One region of the Streptomyces sp. NPDC028298 genome, then DNA from elsewhere that is predicted to be linked to it. Evidence: predicted binding sites of a transcription regulator. Region 1 holds the regulator's gene; the other holds the start of a gene.
What was found. The regulator HspR, encoded in region 1, represses chaperone genes until heat shock. The targets are predictions, from matches to a motif close to TTGAGNNNNNNNNNCTCAA.
Positions count from the first base shown of each region.

Region 2: lon (endopeptidase La) is a predicted target of HspR. The motif match lies at 1,746-1,764, and genes of this name have one in related genera.

Region 1 covers NZ_JBVHTL010000005.1:404,190-408,603, forward strand. Annotated here, with positions in the region: gene dnaK (molecular chaperone DnaK) at 1-34, shown strand, start outside; gene grpE (nucleotide exchange factor GrpE) at 31-690, shown strand; gene dnaJ (molecular chaperone DnaJ) at 724-1,911, shown strand; gene ACZ4TO_RS24515 (heat shock protein transcriptional repressor HspR) at 1,919-2,371, shown strand; gene ACZ4TO_RS24520 (PA14 domain-containing protein) at 2,443-4,116, opposite strand.
Region 2 covers NZ_JBVHTL010000011.1:198,976-203,389, forward strand. Annotated here, with positions in the region: gene lon (endopeptidase La) at 1-1,723, opposite strand, end outside; gene ACZ4TO_RS37255 (hypothetical protein) at 1,994-2,272, shown strand; gene ACZ4TO_RS37260 (rhomboid-like protein) at 2,425-3,246, opposite strand; gene ACZ4TO_RS37265 (spermine/spermidine synthase domain-containing protein) at 3,895-4,414, shown strand, end outside.

The DNA.
Region 1 (4,414 bases):
CGTCGACGAGGACCGCCGGGACGGTGCCGCGTGACGGAGGAGACCCCGGGCTTCGAAGAGCAGCCCGACGTCCCTTCCGGCGCCACCTCTGACGACGCCGAGCCGCAGACCGCCACCCCCTCTGCGGAGGGGGCGGCGGCCCCGGACGGGGACGCAGCAGCACAGTTGACCGGCCTGACGGCACAGTTGGACCAGGCGCGCATGGCTCTGTCCGAGCGCACCGCGGACCTCCAGCGCCTCCAGGCCGAGTTCCAGAACTACCGCCGCCGTGTCGAGCGCGACCGGATCGCGGTCAGGGAGGTCGCCGTGGCGAGCCTCCTGACCGAACTCCTGCCCGTGCTCGACGACATCGGCCGCGCGCGGGATCACGGGGAGCTCGTCGGCGGATTCAAGTCCGTCGCCGAATCGCTGGAGACCGTCGCGGCGAAGATGGGGCTCCAGCAGTTCGGCAAGGAGGGCGAGCCCTTCGACCCGACGATCCACGAGGCCCTGATGCACTCGTACGCGCCGGACGTCACGGAGACGACGTGCGTGGCGATTCTGCAGCCGGGGTATCGCTTCGGCGAGCGCACCATCCGCCCCGCGCGGGTGGCCGTCGCCGAACCGCAGCCCGGGGCGCAGCCGGTCAAGGCCGAGGACTCGGCCGAGGCGGCGGAGGACAAGGAGAGCGGTGGCCCGGACGAGGGCTGAGCTTGAACGGACGAGGAAGGAGGGACGTCGGGGATGAGCACCAAGGACTTCATCGAGAAGGACTTCTACAAGGTCCTCGGCGTCCCCAAGGACGCCACCGAGGCCGAGATCAAGAAGGCGTACCGGAAGCTCGCCCGCGAGTTCCACCCGGACGCCAACAAGGGCAACGCCAAGGCCGAGGAGCGCTTCAAGGAGATCTCCGAGGCGAACGACGTGCTCGGCGACCCCAAGAAGCGCAAGGAGTACGACGAGGCACGCGCCCTCTTCGGCAACGGTGGCTTCCGGCCGGGGCCCGGCGCGGGCGGCGGCAACTTCAACTTCGACCTGGGCGACCTCTTCGGAGGGGGCGCCCCGGGTCAGGGAGCGGGAGGGGCCGGCGGCTTCGGCGGTGGCATAGGTGACGTCTTCGGGGGCCTGTTCAACCGCGGCGGCGCCACCACGGGCACGCGGACGCAGCCCCGGCGCGGCCAGGACATCGACACCGAGGTCACCCTCTCCTTCACGGAGGCGGTGGACGGCGCGACCGTTCCGCTGCGGATGACCTCGCAGGCGGCCTGCAAGGCCTGTTCGGGCACCGGCGACAAGAACGGCACACCGCGTGTGTGCCCGACCTGTGTCGGCACCGGGCAGGTGGCGCGGGGCTCGGGCGGCGGGTTCTCGCTCACGGACCCGTGCCCGGACTGCAAGGGCCGCGGCCTCATCGCCGAGCACCCCTGCATGGAGTGCGCGGGCAGCGGGCGGGCCAAGTCGTCCCGCACGATGCAGGTCCGCATCCCCGCGGGCGTCAGCGACAACCAGCGGATCCGGCTGCGGGGCAAGGGCGCTCCCGGTGAGCGCGGCGGCCCGGCCGGCGACCTGTACGTCACCGTCCACGTGGACGCGCACCCGGTCTTCGGCCGCAAGGACGACAACCTCACCGTCACCGTGCCCGTCACCTTCGCGGAGGCGGCGCTGGGCGGCGAGGTGAAGGTGCCGACGCTGGGCGGCCCGCCGGTGACGCTGAAGCTGCCGCCGGGCACCCCCAACGGGCGCACGATGCGCGCCCGGGGCAGGGGCGCGGTCCGCAAGGACGGCACGCGGGGCGACCTCCTCGTCACCGTCGAGGTGACGGTCCCCCAGGACCTGTCCGGCAAGGCTCGTGACGCGCTGGAGGCGTATCGCGAGGCGACCGCGGGTGAGGATCCGCGGGCGGAGCTGTTCCAGGCCGCGAAGGGAGCATGACGGAGCCATGGACACGACCGGTCGTCGACGCAACCCCTATGAACTGACCGAGGAGACCCCGGTCTACGTCATCTCGGTGGCGGCCCAGCTCTCCGGACTGCACCCGCAGACCCTGCGTCAGTACGACCGGCTCGGTCTGGTCTCCCCCGACCGCACCGCCGGCCGGGGCCGGCGCTACTCGGCCCGCGACATCGAACTGCTGCGGACCGTGCAGCAGTTGTCGCAGGACGAGGGCATCAACCTCGCCGGCATCAAGCGCATCATCGAACTGGAGAACCAGGTGGCCGCGCTCCAGTCCCGCGTGGCGGAGCTGGAGTCGGCCCTGGACGGCGCGGCGGTGGCCATGCAGCAGCGCGAGGCCGCGGTGCACGCGTCCTACCGCCGTGACCTGGTCCCGTACCAGGAGGTCCAGCAGACGAGCGCCCTGGTGGTCTGGCGCCCCAAGCGGACGTCCGACTGACCTCCACGCTCGGCCGAAGGGGCCCCACGGTTCACCTGAACCGTGGGGCCCCTTCGTGTGCCGTCAGGCGGTCAGCGGTTGACCATGACCTCGACGGAGGCGGCGTTCTCGCCCTTGCGGCCGTAGGCGTCCACGGCGCGTACGGAGACCGTGCAGGGGCCCGTGTACTGCGGGGTCCAGGAGACGGTGTCCGACGCGGTGAACTGTGTGCCGCTGAAGCCGCAGGCGCCGGAGACGTCCCACGCGTACCCCTTCAGCAGCCGTGCCTCGTCGCCCGTCCCGGGGCGCACCCCGACACTGATGGGGAAGCGGGTGCCGCCTTCGGAGAGCACGGTCAGCCGCGGCGCGGCGGGACCGGTGGCGGTGGCCGGCGTCAGACGGTCGACGGTGGTCTGCGCCGAGGGGTTCGACTCGGCTCCTCCGTTGTCGACCGAGGCGACGTAGTAGTACGCGGTGCCCTTCGGGGCGGAGGTGTCGTCGTAGGAGACGGCCGTCGCCCCGGCGCTGCCCACCAGGATCCAGGCGCCCTGCGCGGACGTGCGGCGGTAGACGTGGAATCCGGTGACCATCGCGTCGGGGTCCTGCGCCGGGGTCCAGGACACGCGGGTCGAGGCGTCGGCGGGCGTGCCCAGGACCGAGGCCGGCGCGGGCGCCGTGGACTCCTCCGGGCGCATGAGCGTCAGGCTGTCGGAGACGGGGGAGACGTTCCCGGCGCCGTCGACGGCCTGGACGGTGTACCGGTAGTCGGTCCCCACCTGCGCGATCCGGTCCGTGTAGGAGGTCCCGAACACGATCTCCGGCCCGTCGGGGTCGCTCTGCCCGGTCGGCGCGGCCCACACCTCGTAGTGGTCGACGTCCGCTGAGGAGGCCTGCCAGGTCAGGGTGTTGCCCGCGGTGGTGCCCCGGCCCGACAGACCGGTGACGCGCGCCGGGGCCGTCCGGTCGGTGGTGGTCACCGGGCGGTCCGTGGTGCCGGAGGACTCGTTGCCCGCCTTGTCGTAGGCGCGGACCTCGTAGTAGTAGGTGGCGCCGGTCGCGGGGAGGGAGGTGTCGGTGTACGACGTGGTGGTCGTCGTGGTGGTGCGCAGGGTCCAGGTGGTGCTGCCCTTGAGGCGGCGGTAGACGCGGTAGCCGGCGAGGTCCATCTCCTGGTTCTTGGACCAGGAGACCTTGGCCCGGCCGGTCGCGGTGTCGTACGACGCCGAGGAACCCGCGGGGACGAGTGGCTTGGTTTTGTCGGTACCGGCCGAAGTGACGGGTTTGTAGGCGAAAGTGACGTTCGCCTTGCCTGTCCAGTTGACGAAATCGACGCGCAGTGTGTGTTTTCCGGACGGAATGGTCAGGCTGACCGTTTTTGACTGTGTGGCCGATACGTTCTTCCAGAGGTCGACTTTGCGTATGTCGTCCAGATAGACCCGAATTCCGTCCTGGGTGGTGACGGGCAGGGTGAAGGGGCCGCCCGAGCCGAAGTCGCGGGTCACCGTCCAGCGGACGCCGAAGTTGTCGGCGGGAAGTCCGGACGCGGGCGCGCCGGAGCCCCAGTTCTGGTCGATCGCCGTATCGCAGTCCGTCTTCTTCGGTGTGCCCGAGAAGGTGGTGTTCGCGTAGAAATGCCGCTTATAGACGGGCGATGTGCAGTTGGTCACTGCGGAGGCGGCCGGGCCGGCTGCGGTGAGCAGGCCGCCCGCGGTGGCGAGCACGAGGGCCGAGGAGACGGCGCCCTTCGTGACAGGGGCTCTGTGCATGTGTTCCTTCAGGTCTGCCGATCGTCAACGGCGGTTAAAAACCGTCGACGATCACGACTCCTGTGAACGGAACTTGGTTGTACCTGTGAATGACAGAAGGTGAAGCTGAGGGGATCGGTCAGTGGATGGGCGTAGTCTTTTCCCGTCGCGTTCACTTGTGGAACACGAAACGCCGTTGCCATCTCGTTAAGTGGTTACTCCTTGACGCTGAGGTGATCGCCGCGTTGGCTTTCAGCCACCTGGGTCGCAATGCTGCAACCTCGCCCGGAAGGCACCTGATGTGAAGACTCGTAACACC
Region 2 (4,414 bases), on a different contig from region 1:
CCCGGCGGCCCAGTTCGTGCTGGGCCGCGACCTTGCGCAGCAGCCGGGCGATGCCCCGCTCCAGGTTCCGTACGCCCGCTTCCCGGGTGTACTCCCCCGCGAGCTTGCGCAGCGCGCTCTCGTCGAGGACGACCTCTTCCTTCTCCAGGCCCGCCCGCTCCAGTTGGCGCGGCAGCAGGTGGTCCCGGGCGATGACGACCTTCTCGTCCTCGGTGTAGCCGTCGAGGCGGACCAGCTCCATACGGTCGAGCAGGGCCTCCGGGATGGCCTCCAGGACGTTGGCGGTGGCGAGGAACACCACGTCGGAGAGGTCGAGTTCGACCTCCAGGTAGTGGTCGCGGAAGGTGTGGTTCTGCGCCGGGTCGAGGACTTCGAGCAGCGCCGCCGCCGGGTCGCCCCGGAAGTCGGAGCCGACCTTGTCGATCTCGTCGAGCAGGACCACCGGGTTCATCGACCCGGCCTCCTTGATGGCCCGGACGATCCGGCCGGGCAGCGCGCCGACGTACGTACGGCGGTGGCCGCGGATCTCGGCCTCGTCCCGGACGCCGCCGAGGGCGACACGGACGAACTTGCGGCCCATGGCGTGCGCGACGGACTCGCCGAGCGAGGTCTTGCCGACACCGGGCGGGCCGACGAGCGCGAGCACGGCGCCGCCGCGCCGGCCGCCGACGACCCCGAGACCGCGCTCGGAACGCCGCTTGCGCACCGCCAGGTACTCGGTGATGCGCTCCTTCACGTCCTCCAGACCGGCGTGCTCGGCGTCGAGCACGGCCTGGGCACCCCGGATGTCGTACGCGTCCTCGGTCCGTTCGTTCCAGGGCAGCTCAAGGACGGTGTCCAGCCAGGTCCGGATCCAGCTTCCCTCGGGCGACTGGTCACTGGAGCGCTCCAGCTTCTCGACCTCCTTGAGGGCGGCCTCGCGGACGCTCTCGGGAAGGTCGGCCGCCTCCACGCGGGCGCGGTAGTCGTCGGACTCGTCCTCGCCGTCCTCTCCCTTGAGGTCGCGCAGTTCCTTGCGTACGGCTTCGAGCTGGCGGCGCAGCAGGAACTCGCGCTGCTGCTTGTCGACGCCCTCCTGGACGTCCTTGGCGATGGACTCGGCGACATCCTGCTCGGCGAGGTGCTCGCGGAGCTGTTCGGTGGCGAGCTTGAGGCGGGCCACCGGGTCGGCGGTCTCCAGCAGCTCGACCTTCTGCTCCACGGTGAGGAACGGTGAGTAACCGGAATTGTCGGCAAGGGCGGAGACGTCGTCGATCTGCTGCACCCTGTCCACGACCTGCCAGGCGGCGCGCTTGCGCAGCCAGCTCGTCGCCAGGGCCTTGTATTCCTTCACCAGGTCGGCGACCCGGCCGGGCAGCGGGTCGGGCACGGTCTCCTCGACCCGGGTGCCCTCGACCCACAGGGCGGCACCGGGACCGGTCGTCCCCGCGCCCACCCTCACGCGCCCACGCCCCCGGATCAACGCGCCCGGGTCGCCGTCGGCCAGCCGGCCGACCTGCTCGACCGTGCCGAGCACACCGGTGCTCGCGTAGGTCCCGTCGATGCGTGGCACCAGGAGTACCTGAGGCTTTCCGGGCGTTGAACGGGCGGCGGCCTGAGCGGCCTCCACCGCGGCACGCACATCGGTGTCGTTCAGATCCAGCGGCACCACCATTCCGGGCAGCACGACCTCGTCGTCGAGCGGCAGCACGGGCAGGGTGAGTGATGCGGACGTCGAAGCCATGATCTCCCCTTCGGCAGTCAAGTTGAGTTATGTCGACTCAATGCACGGGAGGCTCGCAATGTTCCCTGGGGAGCGTTCGCTGTGAGCGATCGGCGGGAGTCGCGGGCCGGGCGGCCTGGTGGAGGGCGTCGCGACCGAGCGGCGTCGCGGACCGCGCGGCCTCACGGACCGAGCGTCGCGGGCCGAGCGTCGCCGAGCGTCGCGGGCCGATGCGGCGTCGGGGCCACCTTCCGGGATGCGGGGTGGCCGTCCGGCTCGGATCGTGGAGTCATGAACCATCACCTCGCCCAGAGCAAGCTCGAGATCGACACCCGGCTCGTCACGACCGGTGCCGTGCTGACCGCGGCCGGTGCCCTGGTGGCGTGCACCGGCATGGTCATCGCGGCCGCCGCCGTGTTCAGCGCGGGCCGGCGCATGATCCGCGCCATGGATGTGCCTCCGTCGCAGGTGGCGGCCATCAAGTGGCGGCAGGCCAAGGAGGCCTCCCTGGCGGGCATGCAGGCATGGCAGTCCGCGTCCGACGCCCGCAACGGGGCGCCCATCCGTTAGCCGGTCCTCCCTCCGATGGCTCAACGGGCCGCTTCTCGTCCGCCGGGGCGGGGAAGGGGCCCGTGAGCCGGTCGGGGCGGCGTCCGGTCGAGGTGGCTCTCGACGGGGAGGACGTCCGGTCGCGAGACTCGGCTCGTCGGGGAGCCCGCGTCTCAGGTCCGGGCGGCCTGTTCCGTCCCTTCCGCCCCTTGCGGCTGTTCCGGCTGTTCCGGCTGTGTGACGTACGCGGCGGGGCGATGCCCGCGTCGCCGACGCCGGACCGCGGGCCAGGTCGCGACGCCGATCGCCAGCGCGATCAGGTGGCCCGCGTCCGTCACCGGATCGGCGAGGACGATCAGGTCCTGGGTGAGGACCGCGCCGAAGCCGATCAGCAGGGGCCGGCCCAGCCAGGGCGGCAGGAGTCCCGCCAGCGAGCCGACACTCGCGGCGACGCCGAAGCTGATGCCGTAGTCGAGCCGGTGCAGCGAGCCGACGGGCAGGCCGCCCGCCAGCACCGCGACACCGACCGGCAGCTCGGTGACCAGCGTGGCCACCACGTGCCCGGCCAGGAAGACCCCGGCCGCCCACACCGTGCCGGTGCGGCGCTCCAGCGCGGTCAGCACGAGCAGGAAGCCGGCCGCGTACGGCGAGGCGATCCCGCCGACGATCCACAGCGCGCTCGCGATCAGCACGAGCACCGGGTGCCGTACGAGGTGCGCGACGTCCGTGCTGGACGCCTGGTGCAGGGCGTGGACGAGCGCGGGGCGCGTGTGCCCGGCGAGCCAGGAGACGAGGGCGAGGACAGCCGCGTACCCGAAGGTGAAGGGAGTGCTCCGCGGGGTGGGCAGCAGGCTCCGGAGTCCCTGGAAGCGTGATCGGCCGATGCGGCCGAGGGCGGCGGGCGGTCCGGAGCCGTCGCGTCGCGCAGGGCCGGGGACGGAATCCGAGCCGGGTCGCGGGGCGAGGCCGGAACAGGACCCGCGTTGCCGCGGCACCGCGGGGAGAGGACCGGATGAAGCCGCACCGCGATCCGCCCCGGCGGACACGGAGGCCTCGCCGGGGTGCACCGCGACTCCGTCCGCGGAGGCGGAAACCTGCCCGGCGGACGCCGGAACCCGCCCGGCGGACACGGACACCCCATCGGTACACGCGGCGACCCCACCGGCGGACACAGGCACCCCACCGGTACGCGCGGCGACCCCACCGGCGGACACGGGCACCCCACCGGTACGCGCGGCGACCCCGTCCGCGGACACGGAAGGCTGCCCGGCGGACGCCGGGGCCCGACCGGCCGACACGGAACCCTCACCGGTACGCGCCGCGGCCTCGCCCGTCGGCGCGGAGGACCGGGTGACGGGAGCGGCCACTTCCGTCGCGGACCGGGGAGCCGGGGCGGCCGCCGTGCAGGGGTCTTCGGTGGGGGTCCGGTCCACGGTGCGGCGCTCCTTCCGTCGCGGACCAGCCTTCGCGCCCCCTCCGCCCCTGTCTATGACCGGCGCCACGTGACGGCCGATTCTCAGGGACTCCTCAAGAAAGGGGTGGGCCGGTCAACCTCGTGCGGCCCGCCGTCACTCCGGCGGCCGAGGGAACCGGCGCCCGCAATTCCCGCGACCCGTACAGGTGAAAATGCCAGGATGGCGGCCATGACCTCGTACAGGACTCCCGAAGTCATCGACCGTCGCCAGGGCCCCTACGGCGAGGTCGTGCTGCGGCGCCACGGCGACCTGCTGCAGATCATCGCCAACGGATGCTTCCTGATGGACACCTCCGACGGGCGTTCCGAGCGGCTCCTCATGGACGCGGCGTACGACGCCCTGGACGGGCGCCCGGAGCCGAGCGTGCTGATCGGCGGCCTCGGCGTCGGGTTCTCGCTGGCGCACGCCGCGGCCGATCGCCGCTGGGGACGCATCACGGTTGTCGAGCGCGAACGGGCGATCATCGACTGGCACCGGGACGGCCCCCTCGCGGCGCTCTCGGCCCGGGCGCTCGCGGACCCGCGCACCGACATCGTCGAGAGGGACCTCGTCGAGTACGTCAATGAGATCTCCGACACGTTCGACGCCCTGTGTCTCGACATCGACAACGGACCGGACTGGACGGTCACCGAGGGCAACGCGGGACTGTACGGGGCGTCCGGACTGGCAAGCTGCGCAAGGGCGTTGA